2 regions of the Halanaerobium sp. DL-01 genome follow, and region 2 is predicted to be linked to the other one. Evidence: riboswitches for the same ligand, from Rfam matches in the RefSeq annotation. Region 2 holds a riboswitch; the other holds the start of a gene.

Region 1 (3,423 bases), on a different contig from region 2:
GTCTGGTTCAGATCATATGTCACTAAATCATATTTATCTTGTTTAAATCCAACATTTATGGAATATTCCCAGTTATACCCTGCTGAGTTCCAAGGTGCTTTAATTTTTAAATTCCACTTAGTTATATCTTCAACTTCTGTAGAAGACTTGCCTATAATATCCTTCACATGTATTCCTGTTGCTGCTAACCAGTCAGAATCCTTAAAAGTCCCCGCATCATCATTGATATTTTTTGCAATATCAAATTCTATACCACCAATATTTAAAGATTGAATGTTTAAATTATTTCTGTAGCTTATGTTAATCATCTCTACATCTAATGGAAATTCAAGCAGACTTCTAAAAGTATATCCTGAAGAAATATCAGAATCGATAGCTCCAATCTCATATTCAGTATAACCATTCAGAGTTCCAATGCTTAGATCAAATTCGTGAGTGAGATCTTCTGCAGAAGCTGCAGTGGTAAAAGAAAATAAAAGCAGGAAAAGAATCATATAAATGATAATCTTATTTTTCATTAATTTTCACCTCAATAATAAATTTTACAAATTATGAAAAAATATATCTATTTATATAATTCACGTATTTTAAACTAATTCCTGCAGATATCACTTAATAATTTTCTAATTCAAAGAAAAATAATTAGTTCCGTGATTTTTCTATTGCTTGATCCAGATCAGCTTTAATATCTTTAATATCTTCAATTCCAATAGAAAGTCTAATTAAATTCGGAGAGATACCGGTCTTTTTTAGATCTTCTTCATTAAGCTGCTGATGAGTTGTACTTGCCGGATGAATGGCAAGTGATCTTGTATCTCCCAGATTGGCGACATGTAGAAATAGTTCTAAGTTATTGATAAACTTTTCAGCTGCCTTTTTACCACCTTTTACACCAAATGCAATCATACCACCATAACCATTACTTAAATATTTTTTTGCATTTTCATGTGTGCTGTGATTTTTAAGACCTGGATAGCTGACCCATTCAACTCTATCATCTGCCTGCAGAAATTCTGCTGTCTTAAGTGCATTTTGCGAATGTTTTTCCATCCTGAGGCTCAATGTTTCCAAACCGGCTGCGGTTAAAAAAGAATTAAATGGACTGGGTGCACTTCCCAAATCTCTCAGCAGCTGTACTCTTGCTTTAATGATATAGGCAGCCTCTCCAAACTCTTCCTGAAATTTTATTCCATGGTAGCTGGGATCTGGTTCTACCAACCCCGGAAATCTTCCGGTATTCCAGTCAAAATTACCGCTGTCAACTATTACACCACCGATAGAATTACCATTACCGGAAATATATTTTGTTGTAGAATGAAGAACAATATCTGCTCCATATTTAAAAGGCCTGCAGAGGTATGGTGAGGCAAGAGTATTGTCCACTATCAGCGGTAAACCATTCTGATGAGCAATTTCTGCTATTTCTTCTAAATCAGGTACAGTCAGAGATGGATTTCCGATAGTTTCTAAGTAAAAAGCTTTTGTATTATCTCTGACTGCTTTTTCAAAGCTTTTTGGATCTTCTGTATCAACAAAGTTTACATCTATACCCATCTTTTTAAAAGTATGTTTAAATAGATTATGGGTTCCACCATAGATTGCACTCCCACTTACAATATGGTCTCCCTGATTACAGATAGTTAAGAGAGCAACAACTTCTGCTGCCTGTCCTGAAGAAAGTGCTAAAGCACCGACCCCACCTTCTAAAGCTGCAATTCTTTCTTCTAGAACCGAATTGGTAGGATTCTGAATTCTTGTGTAAATATTTCCACTTTCTTTTAGAGCAAAAAGATCTGCTGCATGTTCTGTGTTTTCAAATAAGTAAGATGATGTCTGATAAATGGGGAGAGTAGCTGATTTTTTGTTATCTCCCGGGTTATAACCTGCATGTACCGCTAAAGTATCAAATTCTAAACTCATTTAATTTCCCTCCTGAATATTATTTTAAAAACAAAAATCCCAGCTCCTAAAAGTAGAAGTGGGATAAATTACGTACTCCTTATCTTCAGGAATAATCCATCTGGAATTAGCACCGGGCAGTATATAGACTGCTGGTTGCCGGGCTTCAAAGGGCCAGTCCCTCCACCACTCTTGATAAGTTTATTTGTTTTTTAATACTTTAACATAGTTTATTTATCTTGTCAAGAATTAATTTTGTGCAAAATATCACTTGTACCAGGTACAAAAAGGTCTTTTTGTACCTGGTACACACAGTTAGATGTCAGACACCTGTTAAATTCAGATATCTGACATCTGCTGTAATTGTATTATAATCTATAACATATATATTTTAGGCAGTAGCTCCCTTGTTTCTATATATATAATATCCAAATCCAACAACAGCTATTGCAATTATTCCAACACCAATTACACCCAGGTTCATGAATTTAACTATCAACCAGGTAAGAGGATTGCCACCATCACAGATACTGGAGATAATATTGGCTCCTTCTGGGAATTCAAAAGAAGTTGTTTTAGCTGCAGATGTAATCATTGGTGCCAGGTTGGTAGCTATCAGCAGCCCAACTCCGATGATAATAGCTCCGATTAAAGTAGATCTAAATATATTACCTTTTGTAATCGGGATAATCATGACCACCATAAATGGCAGTGTGGCCAGATCTCCAAATGGAAGCACACCATTACCAGGTATAATTACAGCTAAAAAGATTGTCAGTGGAACCAGGATAAGAGCTGTAGAAATAGCACTTGGATGCCCTATTGCAATTGCGGAGTCAAGTCCAATATAAAATTCTCTGTCCTGGAACTTTTCGCGCATATATTTTTTAGCTGATTCAGATAGAGGTGTCAGACCTTCCATAAGAATTTTTACCACTCTGGGGAAAAGAAGCATAACGGCGGCCATTGTAACACCAAGATTCAAAATTTGGGGAATGCTGTATTGGGCAAGCATTCCGACAATAATCCCTAATACAAGTCCCATAAAGATTGGTTCACCAAAAACACCAAATTTTTCCTGTATTGTTTCCGGATCAAGTTCAATATCATTTATTACAGGTATTTTATCTATCATGGCATTTAAAGGTATTGCAATTGGTACATATGCTGCAGAAAATCCATGTGGCAGAGATATATTAGGTATGTTGTAGAATTTCTGCACCATGGGAGCTGTCCAGTCAGCCAGAACAAGAACAATTGCTGCATTGAGGGCAGCAGTAATAAGTCCCCAGGTCAGACTGTTAGTAACAGCAGCTACCAGGGAACCGGTAAAAGCAAAGTGCCAGTAGTTCCAGATATCAACATTTAAGGTTTTAGTAAGCTTAAAGAAAATCATAACAACATTGACCAGAAGCACAATTGGTATAACAAAAGCGCCAACCTTTGTACCATAAGCTATTGCTGCAGAAGCGGGCCAGCCTACATCAATAATATTGAGAGAGATCCCAAAATTGTCGATCATAG
Region 2 (3,423 bases):
TATTATCTAACAGACAGAATTTAGATACAGAAAAAGTAGTTTAAATTAGAGTCTGTTAAATAAAATGTTAATTAATCTTATGATGTGGGAAAATCATCTTATTGATTTCTTAAGAAAAACAACAATATAAGTCATATAAGAAAGGAAGTTGAATATGAAGATCGATTTACACATGCACAGTACATATTCTGATGGAACTCTCAATCCTGAAGAACTTGTAAAAAAATCTGCTGAGAGGGGATTGGAAGCTATTTCTCTGACAGATCACGATACAACAGCAGGAACAGCTGAAGCTGCTGAAGTGGCACAAAAAAATGATATAGAATTTGTACCTGGGATAGAAATATCGACCTATCGGGGTGAAGCAGAATATCACATTTTAGGTTATTTTATAGATGTAGAAAACAAAGAACTGCAAAAGCTGTCTGAAGATATTATTCAGTCTCGAATAGATAGAACCAAAAAAATTATCAACAAATTGAGTGAAATGGGATATCAGCTGGATTATGAAGACATAAAAGAATATGCTTCAGGAGTTAGTGTAGGAAGACCACATATTGCAAGAGCACTTGTCAAAAAAAGTTATATTGAGGAGATAGATGATGCTTTTACTGATGAGTTGATCGGGGGAGGAAGTCCTGCATATGTTGAGAAGGAGAAGGTAAAACCAGAAACTGCTATAAAAACTATTTTAAAGTCAGGTGGAATTCCTGTAATTGCACATCCATTTTTGATAAATCATGGAGATCCCTTAGAAAAAAAGGATATCGAAAAATTAAAGCAGGCCGGACTTAAAGGAATAGAAGTTTATCAGAGTAAACATGATGAAGTTAATACTTTAAGATATAAAAAAATTGCTGAAGAGCTGAATCTCTTAATAACAGGGGGTTCTGATTATCATGGAGATAATTCGCCTGGAATCATGCCTGGAGAATGGGGAATAGATTATGATGATTACCAAAAATTAAAAATTGCAGCAAATACAGATTAAGATTAATTATCATTATAAGGAGAATTCTAATAATATACTATTGAGTCACTTAAATATACATGAGTTACTTAAATATACAGCTGAGAAAAGCAGCAGAATTTTTGAGTCAAACAGTGAGCCAAACAGGATAAATAGAAAATTTTTTATAAAAAACTTGACAAAGACTGAAAGCAGTGATAAACTTTTAAATAACTTAAATTTAAATAAATTAAAAATAAATATGAATCATCTAGAGTGGCGGAGGGACTGGCCCTGTGATGCCCGGCAACCTACCTGAAATATAGGTAAGGTGCTAATTCCTGCATTTCCTTGAATGGAGATGAAAGATGAGGGGTAATTTAATCCTCTCATAGAGGATTTTTTTAATGCAGGCCGCTCTAAATAGGAGCGGTTTATTATTTTGTGAAGGGTGATCTGACAGTGATAAAAATAGAAAATTTAAGAAAAAGTTATCAATCAACACAGGGAGATATAGAAGCAATATCCGGGCTTGATCTGGATATAAACACAGGTGAGATATTTGGTATTATTGGCCCAAGTGGTGCCGGGAAAAGTACTTTGATACGAATGCTTAATCTGCTGGAAAAACCAACAGCAGGATCTATTAATATAAATGATGTTGACCTGACAGAGCTCAGTTCTAAAGACTTAAGACAGGCAAGGCAGAAAATAGGCATGATTTTTCAGCATTTTAATCTGCTGACTTCGCGCACTGTTAGGAGTAATGTAACTTTTCCTCTGGAAATAGCAGGAGTAGGGAAAAAGCAGAGAGAAAAGAGAGCAGATGAGCTGATAGAGCTTGTAGGACTGACAGATAGAGCTGATCACTATCCGGCTCAGCTTTCTGGAGGGCAGAAACAGAGGGTTGGTATAGCCAGGGCACTTGCCAATGAACCGGATCTTCTCCTTTCTGATGAGGCAACATCTTCACTGGATCCAGAAAGCACCAAATCTATTCTGGATCTTTTAGGTAAAATTAGAGAGGAAATGAATTTAACGATAATTCTCATTACACATGAGATGGGTGTAATTAAAGAAATATGTGACAAAGTTGCAGTAATTGAAGAGGGAAAGGTTATAGAAGAAGGAAAAGTGCTCGATATATTTGCCAGACCGCAAAAAGCTCTTACTAAAAAGTTTATAAGTTCTGTGGTAGACTTCGATCTGCCGCCAAAAGTTATAAAATTAATTAAAGAAAAGCGTCCGGGCCAGCTAATTAGAGTTTCATTTATTGGAGAAAAAACCCACAGGCCGCTGATATCCTATCTGGTAAAACAGTATAATATAGATGCCAATATACTTTATGGTAATATAGATGAGATTCAGACAGTACCTTTTGGAACCCTTATTCTGGATTTAGAAGGTAATCCGGAAAGTATAGAAAAATCAATAAATTTTTTGATAAATGAAGGATTAAGAGTGGAGGTGTTAGAGAATGTTTGAGGCTTTATCAGGACTGGCCCGGTATAATGATTTAATGTGGTCAGGACTTTTGGAAACATTATATATGGTGGGGCTTTCACTTTTTGTGGCAGTTTTGGGTGGTATTCCCCTTGGTGTAATAACTACAATTACCAGAGAAGGGCATATTCTTCCCAATAAATCACTAAATACAGTTTTGGATGGAATGATTAATATTGGCAGATCAATCCCATTTATTATTTTAATGGTGGCAGTAATTCCATTTACCAGAATGATAGTGGGAACTTCCATCGGAACAACAGCCGCTGTAGTACCGCTTTCTCTGGCTGCTATACCATTTATGGCGAGGATAACTGATAATGCTCTGCTGGAAGTTGATCCAGGAGTTATAGAGTCTGCCCACTCAATGGGAGCTACTCCCTGGCAGATAGTATATAAAGTTCTGCTGCCAGAATCACTGCCTGCTATAGTGCTTGGTATTACTTTAACTGCTGTAAGTTTAATTAGTTATTCTGCAATGGCAGGAGCAGTTGGAGGGGGTGGTCTCGGCGATATCGCTATCCGTTATGGATATCAGCGGTTTAAGCTGGGTATTATGCTGGAGACCATTGTTATACTGGTTTTGCTGGTGCAGATAATTCAGTGGCTCGGCAATAAAGCTGCCGGTGCTTTTGATCATAGATAAAATTATTGAATATAGATGCTGGTTATGTTTATATAGAGACTTTTTTAGAAAAATTAGATTTGACGTAACAAATTTGAAAAGGAGAGGATAATAGTGAAAAAAAAATTAATTGTATTAATTGTATTAATTGGAGTATTGTCTATTTTACTGGCAGGAACTGTGGGAGTATTTGCAGCCGATTCTGTTCTGAAGGTTGGTGCAACTCCTGTTCCACATGCTGAAATATTAAACCAGGTTAAAGATGATCTTGCAGAAGCCGGTATTAAGCTGGAAATCGTTGAGTTTACAGATTATGTAACACCAAATATTGCTCTTTCTGACGGCA

Evidence for each region. Region 2 has a riboswitch for S-adenosylmethionine ahead of DER71_RS10940 (methionine ABC transporter ATP-binding protein). Riboswitches for the same ligand answer to the same signal wherever they lie in the genome.
Region 1: linked by a shared signal. The riboswitch ahead of DER71_RS05835 (O-acetylhomoserine aminocarboxypropyltransferase/cysteine synthase family protein) and the one ahead of DER71_RS10940 (methionine ABC transporter ATP-binding protein) in region 2 are both predicted to bind S-adenosylmethionine.

The regions. Positions count from the first base shown of each region.
Region 1 is NZ_QPJN01000012.1:38,749-42,171, reverse strand. It holds gene DER71_RS05840 (omptin family outer membrane protease) at 1-518, opposite strand, end outside; gene DER71_RS05835 (O-acetylhomoserine aminocarboxypropyltransferase/cysteine synthase family protein) at 643-1,920, opposite strand; SAM riboswitch class I at 1,997-2,101, opposite strand; gene DER71_RS05830 (PTS galactitol transporter subunit IIC) at 2,291-3,423, opposite strand, start outside.
Region 2 is NZ_QPJN01000044.1:1,677-5,099, forward strand. It holds gene DER71_RS10930 (YdcF family protein) at 1-24, shown strand, start outside; gene DER71_RS10935 (PHP domain-containing protein) at 155-991, shown strand; SAM riboswitch class I at 1,214-1,324, shown strand; gene DER71_RS10940 (methionine ABC transporter ATP-binding protein) at 1,412-2,434, shown strand; gene DER71_RS10945 (methionine ABC transporter permease) at 2,427-3,098, shown strand; gene DER71_RS10950 (MetQ/NlpA family ABC transporter substrate-binding protein) at 3,192-3,423, shown strand, end outside.